Regions from separate parts of the Paenarthrobacter sp. AMU7 genome, predicted to be linked through region 1. Evidence: predicted binding sites of a transcription regulator. Region 1 holds the regulator's gene; each other region holds the start of a gene.

Region 1 (5,803 bases):
GGAGCGGCATCCCACTTACGGGAAAGGCTTTCACATTGGCCCCATCAGCCTCTAGAGTATCTAGCACATGGTTGTTGGATGGCTCAGCATCGGCACACCGTTCTACTGGGGGTGTCCTAACCGGCTGAGAGCAAAGGAATATGGGAAATGTCCGCAGAGACTAACTTCTCGAATGCGCGTTTCATGACGGTGGCCGAAGTGGCCGACGTCCTGCGTGTTTCCAAAATGACCGTGTATCGCCTGGTCCACTCAGGGGAAATGCCCGCCGTACGGTTCGGGCGTTCCTTCCGGGTTCCTGAAGAGGCCGTTGCCCAGTACCTCAAGGGTGCCGTGGTGGACGGACAATCCGAGACCGCCTGAGGCTGCCGGGGTCCGTCCCGCGGACCGTGGTCACAGGGTGCCCCTTTGAAGCGGTACTCTGTTAAGGAACGTTTTACGTCAATGTAAGAATCTGTCAGTTGTACTTGTCTGCTTCCGCGGATCTGTTCCAACAGACAGGAACTTCTAGTTTGTAAGGAACTTTCGTGGGTTCAGTTATTAAGAAGCGCCGCAAGCGTATGGCCAAGAAGAAGCACCGCAAGCTGCTTCGCAAGACTCGCCACCAGCGCCGCAATAAGAAGTAGAGATACTTCACCAAGCGTGAATGCCCGTTGCCTCTCGAGGTGGCGGGCATTTTTGCGTCCCCGACGCTCTCTCACATCCCTCGGGTTTGGTGGGGTTCCTCTCTCACATCCCTCGGGTTTGGGGGGGTTCCTCTCTCACATCACTCGGGTTTGGTGGGGTTCCTCTCTCAGGTCCCTCGGGAGAAACCCGAACTGACCGCGGGGTCCCGCCATGCTGATCCAAGAGCGCTCTTGATCTTCTGCGTTGCTGACGAAAAGTTGTCCGCCAAGTCATCCTTTCCGAATTTCAGGACCGTCCAGCCTGCTGCTTCGAACGCCTTGTCGCGTCGCCGATCGCTAAATATCTGTTCGCGCCCAAGGTGATGGCCGCCGTCGTACTGTATTGCTACCCGCCGGCCACGGAAGCCCAAGTCCGCGGACGGCGAAAACGGATCGTTCGGGCGGAGTAGCACCTGCAACTCCGGTTCGGGGATACCGGCGTCCATCATTGCCAAGCGGAGCAGTGACTCGGGCGCGGAGTCGGAGCCAATACGCATGAGCTCCATTGCTTCTCGTGCCCTGACGACGCCCTGTAGATTGCGGTGCCTGCCCACCAGCCCGCGAAGTGCCTCCAGCGTGGTGAACGGTTTATCGCGTGCTTCGAAGTCCGGCCTGGGTCTGCGAATGAGCTCGTCACCCATGCAGACCAGGTCGGCGAGCGGAAGGCGTCTTGCAAGATCCAACCAGGTACGCGACCGAGTGCTGATCCGGATGCCCTGGACATTCTCGATCTCGTCGGCGGAGGCCACTACCGTGTGTCCGATTACGCCTTTGCGGCGGACGGACGGGAGATGCCTCGGCTTGCTGAGATGCAATTCATTGGAATCAGACAGCCACGGTGGAAGGCACACGCCATGTAGCCTCGCAGCCGTTACATGGGATATCCAGGCCCCTGGACTTGCGGCTGACAGTGACCTTGCAGCCGCCGATAGCTCAAAATCCCAATCCGATGGACGGTAAAGGCCCCGGCTGACCCCATCTATTCCTACACGATTCCAGAGGTGCGATTGCTTCAGGCCTGCGGCCTCGGCCTCGTCAATGGTGAATGGTGCGTTGGTCAGTCGGGGCGGAAGGGGCCTGGCGTTCTGCATATCTGGCATTCTCGCCCAGAAACGCTTGAGTCATCGTAAGTTATCCACAGGCTCGTTGAGGCCATCGTGGGATGTGAGAGAGGGTTCGGGTCAAGCCCGAGGGATGTGAGAGAGGGTTCGGGTCAAGCCCGAGGGATGTGAGAGAGGGTTCGGGTCAAGCCCGAGGGATGTGAGAGAGGGTCAGAGGCGGGGGCCGCGGAACCTTGAGAAACCCCGCCACAGGCCGTAGACCGCTCCGCCAACCGTGGCGGCCTTGAGCCCAAGCGTTGCTGCGCGGCGACCGGAACGGAAGTCGTACACCGGCCAGTTGTTCTCGCGGGCGTGCCGGCGCAACCTGGCGTCCGGGTTGATCACCACGGGATGACCCACCATGGTGAGCAAAGGTATGTCGTTGGCGGAATCGCTGTACGCCCAGCAATGATCCAGATCCAGGCCCTCACGATCGGCGACGAGCTGAACTGCGACTGCCTTCGCCGGTCCGTGCAGGATGTCGCCCACAAGTTTCCCTGTGTACATGCCACCTTCCACTTCACCCACGGTGCCAAGGGCGCCGGTGAGTCCGAGCCTGGTGGAAATGACCGTGGCCACCTCGATGGGTGTAGCCGTGACGAGCCAGACCTTTCGTCCAACCCTGAGATGCTGTTCCGCGAGGGCCTTGGTCCCCGGCCAGATCCGCGACTCGATCATTTCGTCGTAGACCTCTTCACCCAGGGCCTTGATGTCATCCACAGTGATGCCGGCAGCAAGGGTAAGCGCGGAGTCGCGGACCGAGTGGACGTCTTCCATGTTCTCGCCGCGCATGACGAATTTGAACTGCTTCCAGGCGAATCCGGCCGCTTGCGACAATGTGAAGGCCTTGCGTTCGTACATCTTGCGGGCCACATGGAAGAGGCTGGCGCCCTTCATCAAGGTGTTGTCGACGTCGAAGAAGGCGGCCTCGCCCGTGCGCTTCTGCACGTTGTCCTTCTGCACTATGGGCTTCTGCACCAAGGCATCTGCGACCACGGCGGCGTTCTTCTCCTCGGGCATGCCTTGAGTCTAGTCAATCGCCGCGGTCCGCGTTCGAGGGCGCACGGTGGCGTCACAGAAGGGCTCGGGATGTGAGAGAGGGTTGGCCGGTAGGGCTCGGGATGTGAGAGAGGGTTGGCCGGTAGGGCGTGGGATGTGAGAGAGGGTTGGCCGGTACCTTTGAGATATGGCTATTCCCGACGTCGTTCTCCTCACCAAAGCTGACTGCCACCTGTGCACCGCGGCGCGTGCCGCCGTCGAGCGTGTCACTAAAAGTCTTGGCGTGCAGTGGAAGGAGCAGCTGATCGACGACGACCCCCAACTGCAGGAGCGCTTCGCGGAAGAGATTCCCGTGGTGCTGGTGGACGGCGTCCAGCGCGATTTTTGGAAGATTGACGAGGAACGTCTCACCCGCACCCTGAAGAAGGTCCTGGAGGGCTGAGGGGTTACCCGTTGGTAATGGCTTTTGTTGAGTCCGCCCGGGGGTCATAGAGTGGAACAACAAAGCGACGCAATGGAGAATACCGTGACTGCGCTGGAACCGTCCCCGGAGGCTGCAACCGGGGACAACGAACCTGCCACAAAGCAGATCCCGCCCGCGGCCGTGGCCCGGATGACGCTCTATTTGCGCGCGCTCAACTCCCTGTTGGCTGAAGGCGTGGAGCGGGTTTCGTCCGAAGCATTGGCGGAAGCCTCAGGTGTCAGCTCGTCCACCCTGCGCAAGGATCTTTCCTATGTGGGCTCGTATGGGACGCGCGGTGTCGGCTATGAAGTCCAGTACTTGAGCCGCCACATTGCCGCCGCCCTGGGTCTGACCCATGACTGGAAAGTTGCCATTGTGGGCGCCGGTAACCTCGGCAAGGCCCTGGCCCGGTATGGCGGCTTTGAGTCCCGCGGTTTCGACGTTGTAGCCATCTTCGACGCCGACCCCATGGTGATCGGCAACGAAGTAGGGTGGCTTCGCGTCAGCGACTCCGCGGAGCTTGAGCGGGTCCTTGAACGGACCCACACCAACATGGTGGTGCTGGCCCTGCCCGCCACCGTAGCGCAGGCTGTATGCGACCGCGTGATTGCCGCCGGGATCCGGAGCATCCTCAGCTTCGCGCCGGTGCTGTTGCAGGTTCCTCCGCACGTGAACCTCCGCAAGGTGGACATGGCCACGGAACTCCAGATTTTGGCGTACCACGCACAACGGGCGCAGACACCGGGCCAGGCTGTTTAGCCTTCGCCGGGTCCGCGCCCGCGTTTGAAGCGTCTGGAACTCTGGGTGTTTAGCGGCCGTACGGGTTCTGGTACGGGTTGCCGAAGGGCTGCGCCTTGCGGAAGTACGGGGCCGACGCCGGCAGGTACAGCATGACGATCGCCGCGACTCCCAGCAGGATCACGATGAGCTGCAGGATGCCGTAGGTGGCACCGAACTGGAACAGGCCGGTGAGGCCCAGGACGGAGATGGCGGCGAAGACGGTGCCCAGGATCCGTGCCCAGTTCTTGCCCTTGCGGACGGGGAAAGCGACCAAGGCGTAGAGACCGAGGGCCAGAACAGCGCCTACGACGGCGCTGACGCCGATCACACCGCGCATGCCTTCCATGGACCCTTCGGGGAGGTCCGTACCCTGCTGGCTTGCCTGCTGGTTCATGGCGCTGATGAAGGCATCAGCACCAGTGGTGGCCAACAGAAGCGAGCTGATAGCGGAAAGAATGCCGGCGGCAACGATCATCCAGAAGGCGTAGTTAACCATGGGCGGCACAGCGGTGGGACCGGGCTGCTGGCTGGGCCAGTTGGTGTCCTGTCCGTACTGCGGAGCGCCGGGAGCCTGGCCGTACGGGGATGACTGCTGGCCGTACTGCGGCGCGGCGGGGCTCTGCTGGCCATACTGCGGAGCGGCGGGGCTTTGCTGGCCGTACTGCGGAGCGGCGGGGCTTTGCTGGCCGTACTGCGGAGCGGCGGGCTGGGTGCCCGGCTGCTCGGGCTGGTTGGCATCGCCCGGGTTTGACGGCGGGTAGGGAGGGTTGCTCATGGCATTCCTTTGCTTGTTCGACTGCTGGTGCGGCCGCCGGGATCAGCAAAATGACCCTGCCCCCAGCGTGGTTCTGCTTCCACCGTACCTCCCGGGTCTGACCCTGCAGGTGATCCCACGCAGGTATTTCCGGCTCACGGCAAAAATCATCATGTTGGCTTACGCCTTCATGATGAAAGCCGCGGCAATCCGACAGGATTTACCGCGGCCTTCAGCCTGTATTGGCGCCGATAAGGCACGACGACGGCAGTTGCGTCAGCGCTAAGCGTGGCCCTTGACTGCCTTGAACCAAAGTTGGGAATTCGGAAGCCACATCAGGACTACGGCTACGGCGCTGACGAGGAAGCCGAACCAGTTGCTGCCAAGGCCCGTGCTGGAGCCGCCGGCACTGGCCGCACTGAAAATGGTGAGGAGCAAGGAGATGCCGGCCACGATGGTGAGGGCGAGGCGGGCCCACTCTTTGCCTTCCTTCATCTTCATCGCAAGGACTACCTGTGCCGCTGCCACCGCCAGGGTGAGGATGAGGATGATCAGCAGGATGGCTGCAACGCCAGGGGCGAAAGCGAAGAGGGCAATGATCGCGAAGAATCCGATCAGCCCGAACAGCAGGCCAAGGAGTCCGGAGATCACCCAGATGAAGTATGAAACCTTCAGCTCGGTGGGGAGGCCCTGGGTCTTGAACATTCCCGAGAATCCGCCCTGGGGCATGACGTCGTTGAAGTTGCGGGGCCCGTCAGTGGGCATTTCGAAGTGGAAACCAGGCTGCCCCTGGGCTGGCTGTCCAGGGCCAGGCTGCGGTGGGCCGGGCTGCGGTGGGCCGGGCTGTGAATATTGTCCCGGTTGCGACGGCGGCTGGTAACCCTGGGGTGGCTGGTAGCCCTGCGGAGGCTGGTAACCCGCAGGAGGAACATTGCCGGGCTGCGGAGGCTGGGAGCCGGGCTGCTGTGGCTGTGGTGCTTCGTCTGGGGTACTCATGGCATCACTGTAGACCGCAGGTTGAAGGTTGCATAGGAACTTCGGAGCC
Region 2 (5,803 bases), 1.7 Mb from region 1:
ACCGAATTCCGACGCCGGCAGCCCCTTGCGCTTGATTTCCCGCTTCATGGCCACGTGCGACGCCAGGATCATCACCCAGACCCACACAGTGGCAAAGGTGGCGATCGATGCGATGAGCACAAAGACGTCTTCAGGAATCACGGCGTTCAGCACCACGCCAACCAGCAGGATGCAGCCCATCATCACCACGGTCATCCACGGAACGCCGTGCCGCGAGATCTTGCTGAAGCTCTTCGGTGCGTGACCCTGTTGAGCGAGGCCGAACAGGATGCGGCCGGCTCCGAAGATGTCGCTGTTGATAGCGGAGAGTGCGGCGGTAATGACTACGGCGTTGAGAATGTGCGGTGCGGCCGGGATGCCCAGGCCGTCGAAAATCTGCACGAACGGGCTGCCGCTGCTGCCGATCTCGTTCCACGGGAAGATACTCATCAGCACACCCAACGTCAGCACGTAGAAGAGCAGCACGCGGACCGGCACGGTATTAACGGCCTGCGGGATGACTTTCTTGGGGTTGGTGGCTTCGCCCGCGGTAATGCCGATGGTTTCGATCCCGCCAAAGGCAAACATCACCACGGCGAACGCGGCCAGGAGCCCCTCGAAGCCGTTCGGGAAGAAACCACCGTGGTTCACAAGGTTCCCCAGTCCCGGTGCCACACCGCCGCCGTCGCCCGTTTGGAAGCCGAACACCACAATCGCTGCACCGCCGGCGATCATGGCGATGATCGCCACCACCTTGATGAGCGAGAACCAGAACTCAAGTTCGCCGAACACCTTCACGCTGAGCAGGTTCATGGCGCCAAGGAACAGAATGATCGCGAGCACCCAGATCCATCTGTCCACCCGGGGGAACCAGAACCCCATATAGATGCTGAAGGCAGTGACGTCGGCGATGGCCACAATCGCCATCTCGAACACGTACGTCCACCCGGTCACGAATCCCGCGAACGGTCCCAGATACTTCGACGCGTACTGGCCGAAGGACCCGGACACGGGGTGTCGGACGGCCATTTCGCCGAGGGCGCGCATCACCATGAACACGGCCGCGCCGCCAATGATGTAGGCCAGCAGGACGGCCGGGCCGGCTTTCTGAATCGCAGAAGCAGAGCCGTAGAAGAGGCCCGTGCCGATTGCGGATCCGAGGGCCATGAAGCGGATATGGCGGACGTTCAGGCCTCGGCTGAGCGCCGTACCCGCGGCCTGGAGGACAGAGTTCTCCGCGGCCAGCTTGGTTTGTTGCATAGTAAAACCTTCTCGTCTTTGGGAGGGGATCGCTATCCAGCAGATCACTTTTGGGCCTCTTGTGATCGGACTCACGGGGGTTTGGTGTCTTTGATCGCAGACACTGCTTTGGCGGACAGGGCCGCTGTAACGGACGGGGCTGCTTTAACTGACGGGGCGGTTTTAACTGACGGGGCGGTTTTGGGAGGGTGGTCAAAGTCATAGTCTCCGTTCGGATATGATGACCGCGGACAGCTCATCAATACGGTCAGGCATCCCTCGCTTTCAGCCTCGCCCCCTTGAATTCAGCGCTGCCACCGCATCCTTATGGGGGACTCTTGATTTCTGTACTTCGTCACACTCGACGCCGTTGGGCCGCTGCCGTTGTTGCCGTTGTGACTGGCGCGTCTTTGCTCTTTGCATCCCCAGCGCAGGCGTACGACAATCCCGATTTTGAGGTTCCCAGCGCATCGCAGGCTCCTTTGCCGTATGTCCAGCGGGCCACTGACACGGCGGGCGTCCTTGAGCTGTGGAGGACGGGTGGCCCGGCCGCCCGGGCAGCAGCGGCGTCGGCCCTGGTGGGCGGCGCAGGTGCGGTCCAGGCATTCGTCGACGGCGGACAGGACGCCCCGCTGGCAGCGGACCGCAAGCAGTTGGTCACCGAGCTGACGGAGCGGGGGAGCGGGCATGTTCGCTCCGTCGCTCAGAAGATCCTTGCTACCGGTGATCCGGGCAAGATCGATGCCTTCCTCGCAGAAGGCTGGGCCGGAACTTGGCGGGGTGAACTCCGGACCGTGGCCACCTACTTCCTTCACTACGGCAACGTCCACGTTCAACGGGAAGCGTCCAAAAGCCTCGACGAAGGCGCAAAAGCCGTGGAGCAGTTCGTCCTGACCGGGTGGAGGGACAAGGCAAAGATGGCAGACCGCCAATCGGCATATGGCCTCATTGCTTCCGGGAATCCTGCCGTTTCTGTTGCTGCCAAGGCAGCGCTGGAAACCGACGACTCTGAGATCGTGGCTGATTTCCTGCGCTATGGGCAGTTCGTTGCAGGCGACCATCACGCTGAGGCGGCCGCCGTGACTGCGCTGCTCCAGCAGGTCAAGGACGACATCAAGGCCAACCCCGTCGGGGCCGCAGCAGTAGCTGACCGAGCGAAGACCGCCGTCGAACAGGCCAGGAGCGCCGCTGCGGCTGCACGGAAAGCAGACACGACACGTCTGAGTGTTGATCGTGATCTCCTCAGTGCCCAGGCTGTTCCGCGAAATGTCCTGGACAGCGCAAGCGTGGCTTCCGAGAAGCCGTTCAAGGAAGCCTTTGCAAAAGCCGCCAAGGAATTGCCCGGACTTCTGGTGACCCTCACCGCTCCCGGTGCCAACCTTGACGCACTGATCAAGGAGGCCCGGCAGGTCACCCTGGATCTCGCACTGGTCGGCACGCCTGAAGTGAAGAAGTCCGCCGCGACTGCCTTGTTGGGCGGGGATTCGGCCATCAAGGACTTCGTCACCACGGGCTACGGTGAGGCTGTCAGGTTGGACTCAAGCGGTGTATCTGCGTTCGGCGCGGACCGTCAGCGGGTCTATCAACTACTGGCCCAGGGCGGCAGCCACGTCAACAAAGCCGCGGATATTGCCTTGGGCTCTGCCAACCACGCAGATGTCCGCTATTTCCTTGAGTATGGTTTCGCTGCTGCGCAAGACCTGGACAACCGCATCCTTGCCTACGCCACCCTGGACAAGGGGGCGGAACGGCGGGCGGCTGCCACTGTGGCGCTGGAGGGCAACCGGGCTGACCTTCGGGCGTTCGCCGCCGCCGGGCAGTTTGCTGCTGCCAAGCGCGACGAAGCCACCGCCGCCCACGTTGCCTCGATCGACGCCATGATTGCCGAACTCGCCGGGTTGGCGGATAGGGCAGCGCTCGACGCCGGTACAGCGGCCGCCGCTGAGAAGGCCGCCGAAGCGGCTCGCCAAGCAGAGGCAGCGAAAGCCGCCGAAGCAGCCCGTGCGGCAGAGGCAGCCAGGGCCGCTGAGGCAGCCAGGACCGCCGCGGCGGCAGAGCAGGCGCGCGGGAAGCTTCCGTTGAACGTACCAAGGGCTGATTCTTCCGAACTGTTCGGAGCAGCTCCCACCGTGGTGCCATGGCCGCAGGCGCCAGTTCCCGCCGTCGCGCTTCCCGTCACAGGCGAGGCGCCGGACGGCGAGCCTGTTGATGCTGAACGTCCGGACATCACAGATGTCGATGTTCCGCCGGCTGCGACGTGGCCCAGCGAGTCGGCGTCGGAGGAGTCGTTGTCGCAAGAGGCGGCGGCTCCCTTGGCAGCTTCATCTGCCGGGCTGGGCGGTTGGACGATCGGCCTGATTGCGGCGCTGGTCCTCGCTGCTGCCGGTGCCATCACCTTCCTGCTCCGCAGGAAAGGTCCAGTGCCGGCGACGGCAACTGCCCCGGCCCCGAAGCCGTAGCCCGGGTCCTGCCCTAGCCCCGGCCAATGGCTGGGGCTAGCAGGAACTGTCTGGTACTCCAGACACCGGGCAAGCCTGACGGGTTGGCTGCTTAGCCCCCCAGGGTGCACGCTTGAGTACGGGATACCGGACAGTCGCATGTTCCGCTGGTCCCGAACCCTGAGCAGTGAGGAACCATGACAACGTCGCCAGTGGCACCAGGCAAGGCCACTTCCAAAGTCCCTGCCGCCGAGAATACCCTGCGGATCCTGAAGCTGCTGGCCTCGCGACGAGGCCCGATGGCGGCGTCAAACATCGCCACGGCACTGGGCTTGCCACGATCCAGTGTCTACCACCTGTTGGGTGTGATGGAGGCCAACGGCTTCGTCCTGCACCTCCACGAAGAGCAGCGATACGGGCTCGGCATTAGCGCCTTCGAACTCAGCTCGGCATACTCACGCCAGGAGCCTTTGTCCCGGCTTGGCCGGCCCATGCTCGCGTCACTGGTTGATGTGATCGGCGAAAGCGCGCACCTCGCGGTGCTTCATGGCCGCGACGTCCTCTACATCGTGGAGGAACGCGCCAAGAACCGCCCCAGCCTGGTGACCGACGTCGGGGTCCGCCTGCCCAGCCACCTCACTGCGTCAGGCCGCGCCATCCTGGCCGCACTGCCAAAGTCGCAGGTCCGCGCGCTGTATCCAAACGCCGCCGCCTTCACTTCGCGGCACGAGGTGGAGTTCCCCATCATGAAATACTCCGCGTTGTCGTCTCACCTCGATCAAGTGCGGCAGCGTGGCTACGCCACGGAAAACGGCGAAATTACGCCGGGATTCGGCTCCATCGCCGCCGCAGTGACGGACCACGTGGGCTGGCCGACGGCGGCAGTCGCCGTTACCTTCTTGGAGGACAAAGTGCCGGCTGAGCAATGGCCGGTGTTGGCTTCACGTATCCGGAAGGCGGCAGACGAACTGTCGGTCCGGATCCACGGCCGCCCTGCGGGCTAGCCCGGCCCCATGGCATCGCGCTCGACGAGTTTTCGGAAAGTATCCAGTTCACCCTGGAAGCTGCCGCGGTAGGAGCCCAAAGCGAACAGCCGCCCGAAGATTCCGGCGATAAATCCCCGGGTGACGAACACCTGGTTGATGCGCGTACCGTGGCCCTCGGCAGTGAACGTTACATCTGACTCGCCCTTCAGGATGGCATTGCCGAAGCGGGTGCGGATGTGCCAAGGCCGCTCAACCTCAAGGATTTCGGTGGGGCTGGCCATCCGCCCGAACCACAGGGTGTAGCGGCTGCCGGGCACATCGATCGAACCAACCAGATCGCCCGCCCGGGTGACTCCGCCAATCCACTCAGGGTACCGGTCAAGATCCGTCCACGTCGCGAAAACGCGTTCGGGTGGTGCTGCGACAAGGGTCGAAACGCGGAACGTTGCCATGGGTCCAGCATGCGCTCATTGCCGCCGGAATGCGAGGGGGTTAACGGTCTGTAATCCCGGACAGCACCCCTTCAAAAGCCGTTCCCGCCGCTTGATAAAGGGGCTTTAGTAGAAGCAGAAGATCTTTCCAGCACACACTTTCCAAGACGAAGGAGCCACCATGGCACCCGCCGATTTCACTACTGGAGCCCGCCCGGTCAAGGCTGCCCGGGGTACGGAGTTGACTGCCAAGTCCTGGCAGACCGAGGCGCCGCTGCGCATGTTGATGAACAATCTGGATCCTGAGGTCGCTGAGCGTCCTGATGATTTGGTGGTTTACGGTGGCACGGGCCGTGCAGCGCGTTCCTGGGCTGCGTTTGATGCGATTACCCGGACGCTGGAGACCATGGAGAAGGACGAGACGCTGCTGGTGCAGTCGGGGAAGCCGGTGGGTGTTTTCCGCACGAATGAGTGGGCGCCGCGGGTGTTGTTGGCGAACTCGAACCTGGTGGGGGATTGGGCGACGTGGCCTGAGTTCCGCCGGCTCGAGGCTGAGGGTTTGATGATGTATGGGCAGATGACTGCTGGGTCATGGATTTACATCGGCACCCAGGGCATCCTGCAGGGCACGTACGAAACGTTCGCTGCTGTCGGAAATAAGCTCGCCGCGGAGGGCCGCCACCCGGCACCGGCGGCGGAAGGTTCCACGGAAGGGCCGCTGGCAGGGACC
Region 3 (5,803 bases), 930 kb from region 1:
TTGGCGAAGTGGCTCACCACTGTGCGCTTGCCGTTGGCTTCATTGAAGACGTTGACGTTGACCGTCTGCGCGGCTGGGGGAGCCCAAGCAGCGGCATAGGTGCTGGAGCGGCAATCCACCATGAGTTCGCCGTCGGCACGTGAGGCGAGGGCGGCGTTAAGCTGCGGCTTCCAGAACGAGGCGAGGCGTCCGACGTCGGGCAGTGCCGTTCCCATGGACAGCCGGTAGGCAGGCACATGGTCGCCAAAGCCGATGGCGCCCCAGAGGGCGGACACCACCAGAATGGATTCAGTGGCCTTACGGCGCTGGGTTGGCGTCATGCTATTATAGCCCAGGGCGTCGTAAAGCACGCCCGAATACACCTGGTGCGCAGGGGCTGCCGGTTCGGTATGGAGCCGGGTATTACGTTCGACGTCGTCCCGCAACGAGGCGCCGACGCCCAGGAGGGAAAGTGCGTCCTCGTGTGCGCTCACTGTGCCCAAAGCCTCGAGCACTTTTGCCCGGTAAGGATTCAGCTCCGGAAAGCTCAGCGACTCCCACTCGATGACGGGACCTTTGGGGGCAGGGGTCTTGCCTTCGGAAGGCGGCAGCAGAATCAGCACCCGTCGATATTACCGCCGGACTTTGGCCGGTCCCAACGCCGGTAGACTGGACGGCGGATGGGTCGACCAGGCGGTCGCGCGTCACGAAAGTGGCTCGAGGAACGTCCGGGCTCCGTAGAGCAGGGTGGTGGGTAACGCCCACTCGGGGTAACCCGCAGGCCAGTGCCACAGAGAACAGACCGCCTGCGCTGCGTGATGTTTTTCATCGCGGAGCAGCAGGTAAGGGTGAAACGGTGGTGTAAGAGACCACCAGCTCCCTGGGTGACCGGGGAGGCTAGGTAAACCCCACCCGGAGCAAGGCCAGACAGGACACGTTTGAGGGCTGCTCGCCCGAGTGTCCGGGTAGGCTGCTGGAGGGCGTCGGCAACGGCGTTCGTAGATGGATGGCCGCCACTCCCTTTCCGGTAACGGTAGGGGATGACAGAACCCGGCGTATCGGTCGACCCATCCATTTATGACTCGCGTAAACGCGCCGTGTGAGTGATTTCACGCCCCTGGGCGGCCTACGCCCCCTCCTTCCGCCCTAGAATGGTTACTGAACGTAGATGTTCTGCCGCCGGGACTGCGTTCGCAGCCGGCGGATTTTCTTTGCTCTCGTTCAAGGCGCTGTGGGTGGACCGAAGCCCGCCGGCGCATGTGCCGCAGGACTACTCCGGGCGGCCGCTGCCATCTGCATACGAGGACGTATGTGGTTGACCCAAGGAAGGTAGTTCTGTGAGCCAGACGTCAGATTCTTGTCTTGATAAGTGGATGGGCCGGGAGGCTCTCGCCGAGGCCATGATTCCGGTGATCGGCCGGCTGTACCGGGAAAACAACGTGGTCACCAGCATCCATGGCCGCAGCCTGATCAACAAGTCCACCATGAACATCCTCAAGGCGCACCGATTTGCCCGCCGGATGAGCAACCACGAGCTCCTGCTCGAAGAGACCGCACCCTTGCTGAACGCCCTGTCGGAGCTGGAACTCGGCGCAGCAGCCATTGACATCGCGCGCCTGACCGAAAAGTTCCGGGCAGAAGGCAATGGCGCCTCCCTGGACGAGTACTTGCGCGCTGAACTTGCCGAGATCGTGGGCAAGCGCGGCGCTGACGACCGGACCAGCACCGACGTCGTGCTTTACGGCTTCGGCCGGATCGGCCGTCTCCTGGCCCGCATCCTCATCGAAAAGGCCGGCGGCGGACACGGCCTTCGACTCCGTGCGATCGTAGTGCGCAAGGGCGCCGAGAATGATCTTGTGAAGCGCGCGAGCCTGCTGCGCCGCGACTCCGTGCACGGCTCCTTCGAGGGCACCATCCGCGTTGACGAGGAAGCCAACACCATCACTGCCAACGGCGTGCAGGTCCAGGTCATCTACTCGGACAACCCCGCCACGGTGGACTACACCGCCTACGGAATCAAGGACGCCCTGGTAGTCGACAACACGGGCCGCTGGCGCGACGCTGAGGGCCTCTCCCAGCACCTGCAAAGCAAGGGTGCTGCCCGCGTCCTGCTCACAGCTCCGGGCAAGGGCGACCTCAAGAACATCGTCCACGGCATCAACCACAAGGACATCTCGGACGATGACAAGATCGTCACTGCTGCTTCCTGCACCACCAACGCCATTACACCGGTGCTCAAGGCCATCAATGACAAGTTCGGCATCATCCACGGCCACGTGGAAACAGTGCACTCGTTCACGAACGACCAGAACCTTATTGACAACTTCCACAAGGGCGATCGCCGCGGACGTTCCGCTGCGCTGAACATGGTCATCACCGAAACCGGTGCCGCCAAGGCCGTGGCCAAGGCTCTGCCGGAACTTCAGGGCAAGTTGACCGGCAATGCCATCCGCGTTCCCACGCCGGATGTTTCCATGGCCATCCTCAACCTGAACCTGGAAAAGGGCACCACCCGGGACGAAGTCAACGACTTCCTTCGCGAAATGTCCTTGCACTCCGATCTTCGGAAGCAGATCGACTACATCGATTCTCCCGATGTTGTCTCAACGGACTTCGTCGGCTCGCGCCGTGCAGGCATCGTCGACGGCCTGGCAACGATCTCCAATGACAAGAACCTCGTACTTTACGTTTGGTACGACAACGAGTTCGGTTACTCATGCCAGGTTGTCCGTGTCATGGAGGAAATGGCCGGCGTCAACCCGCCGTCGTTCCCTGCCCGCGACGTCGTGGCTCCCATCGCCGTTCTGGAAACGGCCGGCGCCTAGTAGCCGTAAGTATTCGCGGGTTTCCCGGCTGAATCACTGGTATCAGCCGGGAAACCTGACCAAAATGGGTTCATGGAAAATGAATCAACTTTGGAGCACGAAACAGCACTGGAACACGCACTGGACGTAGCCCGAGCCAATCACAAACAAGCCCAAAAACTCCTGGATCAGGCTGTTGCGGCCAACGCCTCCGGCGACGTCCCGGACCAACGGGTGGAGCAACTGCGGGCACTCCTCGCGCTGGCAACCGAGGACCTCCAACGCGTGCTGCGCGAGCAATAAACCCGGAGATCCGCCCCCACGGTGTGACTTCTCCTACACACTGTGGATACCGGCTCTTTCTGTCGGGGCCTTGTCCTACGCTCGTAGGACATGCCTGCCCCCACTGGACGGAGTCCCTTGAGTATCACCTGGTCTGCCTACAAACGCGCCCGCCGCAGATCCCGGCAAGCATGGACGATTCTCGCCTTGGCTGCCGCAACCATCGTGGCGGCGCTTTCCTGGTTTTTCACCGCGGGCCAATTCTCCGCAGCAGATCCATGGGTAGCAGGACCCAGCGAAGCGCCCGTTTACAACTCCCTCTGGATGAAACCCGTGCGCGGCGCCGCCGCGGTGACTGCCGAGAAGGCCGCCGATGCCTTGGACCGGCTGCCGGTCAAGGGCAGGGCCCCCAAATCAGACTATGACCGGGCGGCCTTCGGACAGGCCTGGGCCGATGCCGACCGTAACGGGTGCGACACCAGGAACGACATCCTCCGGCGTGACCTTTCCGCTGTCGAGTTCACAGAAGGATCTTCCTGCAAGGTGGCCGGTGGCAGTTTCCACGAACCCTACACCGGGGCACAGGTGGTTTTCAGGCGGGGGCAGGAAACAAGTGCGGCCGTCCAAATCGACCATGTGGTTGCCTTGGCGGACGCATGGCAAAAAGGGGCACAACAGCTGACCGTTCAGCAGCGGCAGACTTTCGCCAACGATCCTTTGAACCTGATTGCGGCCGACGGTCCTGCGAACGTCAAGAAAGGGGCGGGTGACGCTGCGACGTGGCTGCCGGCCAACAAGAACTTCCGCTGCCACTACGTCGCCCGGCAAATTTCCGTGAAGGCCGCGTACAAGCTCTGGGTAACACAGGCGGAAAAGGACGCCATGAAGGGCGTCCTCTCCTCCTGTCCGGAGCAACAGACCATCTACAGCTCGAGGTGACCGTGCCCCAACTGCCAGGTGCCGCCGTCGTCGATTCTCTCCAAGACCACCCGCTGAAGTGACGTCTCCCGGGGAAGCTTGTCCAGGTCCTGGAGCCCGCGCTGCCGGAAGGTGAAATACACGGCGTCGGTAGGGGCTTCAGAACAACGGTCCAGCGTGAAGCGCCGGGCAAACGAGGCAATGTTGCTCTCAGGCAGGTGGTCAGCAAGATAGGGGTCCAGCATCCACGAATCGCACGTGGCAACGGCTGCTGGCTTATCAGGGAAGTATCGGGGGAAGAACAGGCGGGCCTCGGACAAGCTGGCATCCACCGAGGCGGGGGACAGCCCGCCATCTTCTGGAATGTGGACGCCGAGTACCCAGTGACCGTCAGCCGCGGGGGTACCGGCTTGAGCGGTTTCCTCCGGGCTGCGGACCAGATGGAACTGCAGGCGGCCCAGCCTGAACAGGTTCCCTGCCATGTGCAAGGTCATCCAGCCCCAGGTATCGAGGCCGAACCGGCCATGGACCCGCCGGTTGATCCTGAGCTGCAGTCCCATGTCAGCCAGCGATGCCGCAGAGACTTCGGGAATGATACCGAGCTTCAGGTGATAAGCGTGGACGGTGGGGGAGAAGCGGAGCAGTGCTTCGATCCAGACCGATTCGTCGGGGTTGTCTTCCTGGATGCTGTCCAGTGGAAAGGAACCCAGCCGCTCGTCCATGGCAGCCATGGCGCGCAGCACCGCTTCGCCGGGCGGAGTTGCGAGAAGGGCGGTGCACTCCTCCGCGTCGTCACCGCTGATGTCCAGGAGTTCGAAGAGTCCAGTGTGCGGGGTCGGGGTCATGGCTCAGTGTCCAAAAGGATCGGGATCGACGCCGGGCATCCACGTCAGGCCGGGCACGCCCCAGCCGTGCTTCTTCGCTTGCTTGAGGGCCTTCTTTGCGTACCTGTCCACCAGCCGGTTAACGTACAGCTTGCCGTCCAGGTGGTCGAACTCGTGCTGCAGAATCCGGGCAAACCAGCCGGTCGCTTCAAAGTCCACAGGGTTGCCGTCACCGTCGAAGCCCTGGACGCGCGTCCATTCAGCACGCTGCAACGGGTAGTACTCTCCCGGGAAGGACAAGCAACCCTCAACATGCTCGTCAGGGTCCGGGAGAGCTCCCGAGACTTTGGAGAGGGTGAGTACCGGGTTGACCAGCACGCCCTGTTCCGGAACGTCGTCGTCGTTGGCGTACTTGTAGACGAAAATGCGCTTGCCCACACCGATCTGAGGGGCTGCGAGCCCTACCCCGTTGGCGGCGTCGTTGGTCTCGAACATATCCGCGATCAGCACGCGGAGTTGGTCGTCGAAAACCTCCACTTCGCTGGCCCGGCGATGCAAAACAGGTTCGCCCCAAATGGTGACTGGCAGGACGGTCATGTCAGTTCTTCCTTTGTTGATCGCTGAAGTCCGTAGCGGCGCAGGTCCGCTTCAGGGTTAAAAGCAAAGGCCGCACCGGATAACCGGTGCGGCCTTTGTGGAAACCGGCTCTGCAGCCAATCTCGGTGGGGTGAGCTACGGGGGTTGAACCCGCGACCTCCTGGACCACAACCAGGCGCTCTGCCAACTGAGCTAAGCCCACCATGTGCCTTTTGGGGCTGAACCGTTTGACCGGCTTTCCTTCAAGGCAACGACAAATAGCTTACCTGCTGTTTAGGGGTGCAAAGTCCACTTTTGCCGGTTTTGGCGAAAAAACCTTGAAAAATGGTGCAGATCACACAGTTTCTGTGGAGCCCAAGGTCTCCGCAGTGGCCATGACGTCCCTGGAGATGCGCTGTG

Evidence for each region. The regulator Rex, encoded in region 1, represses fermentation and respiration genes when NADH is low (regulators of the CRP and FNR family bind a similar motif). The targets are predictions, from matches to a motif close to CTTGTGAANNNNTTCACAAG.
Region 2: the regulator Rex is predicted to act here: its motif matches at 1,298-1,317, upstream of ABQM86_RS02760 (ALF repeat-containing protein).
Region 3: the regulator Rex is predicted to act here: its motif matches at 1,076-1,095, upstream of ABQM86_RS12540 (glyceraldehyde-3-phosphate dehydrogenase).

Annotation. Positions count from the first base shown of each region.
Region 1 is NZ_CP165735.1:3,654,625-3,660,427, reverse strand. It holds gene ABQM86_RS16815 (helix-turn-helix domain-containing protein) at 148-360, shown strand; gene ABQM86_RS16810 (30S ribosomal protein bS22) at 525-623, shown strand; gene ABQM86_RS16805 (endonuclease domain-containing protein) at 791-1,411, opposite strand; gene ABQM86_RS16800 (HAD family hydrolase) at 1,934-2,782, opposite strand; gene ABQM86_RS16795 (glutaredoxin family protein) at 2,949-3,203, shown strand; gene ABQM86_RS16790 (redox-sensing transcriptional repressor Rex) at 3,276-3,983, shown strand; gene ABQM86_RS16785 (hypothetical protein) at 4,033-4,779, opposite strand; gene ABQM86_RS16780 (hypothetical protein) at 5,041-5,754, opposite strand.
Region 2 is NZ_CP165735.1:555,595-561,397, forward strand. It holds gene ABQM86_RS02755 (amino acid permease) at 1-1,239, opposite strand, end outside; gene ABQM86_RS02760 (ALF repeat-containing protein) at 1,557-3,677, shown strand; gene ABQM86_RS02765 (IclR family transcriptional regulator) at 3,854-4,660, shown strand; gene ABQM86_RS02770 (SRPBCC domain-containing protein) at 4,657-5,094, opposite strand; gene ABQM86_RS02775 (urocanate hydratase) at 5,255-5,803, shown strand, end outside.
Region 3 is NZ_CP165735.1:2,723,675-2,729,477, reverse strand. It holds gene ABQM86_RS12550 (YaaA family protein) at 1-602, opposite strand, end outside; RNA gene rnpB (RNase P RNA component class A) at 661-1,053, shown strand; gene ABQM86_RS12540 (glyceraldehyde-3-phosphate dehydrogenase) at 1,317-2,804, shown strand; gene ABQM86_RS12535 (hypothetical protein) at 2,877-3,086, shown strand; gene ABQM86_RS12530 (HNH endonuclease family protein) at 3,204-4,004, shown strand; gene ABQM86_RS12525 (acyltransferase domain-containing protein) at 3,989-4,828, opposite strand; gene def (peptide deformylase) at 4,832-5,404, opposite strand; tRNA gene ABQM86_RS12515 (tRNA-His) at 5,531-5,606, opposite strand; gene orn (oligoribonuclease) at 5,739-5,803, opposite strand, start outside.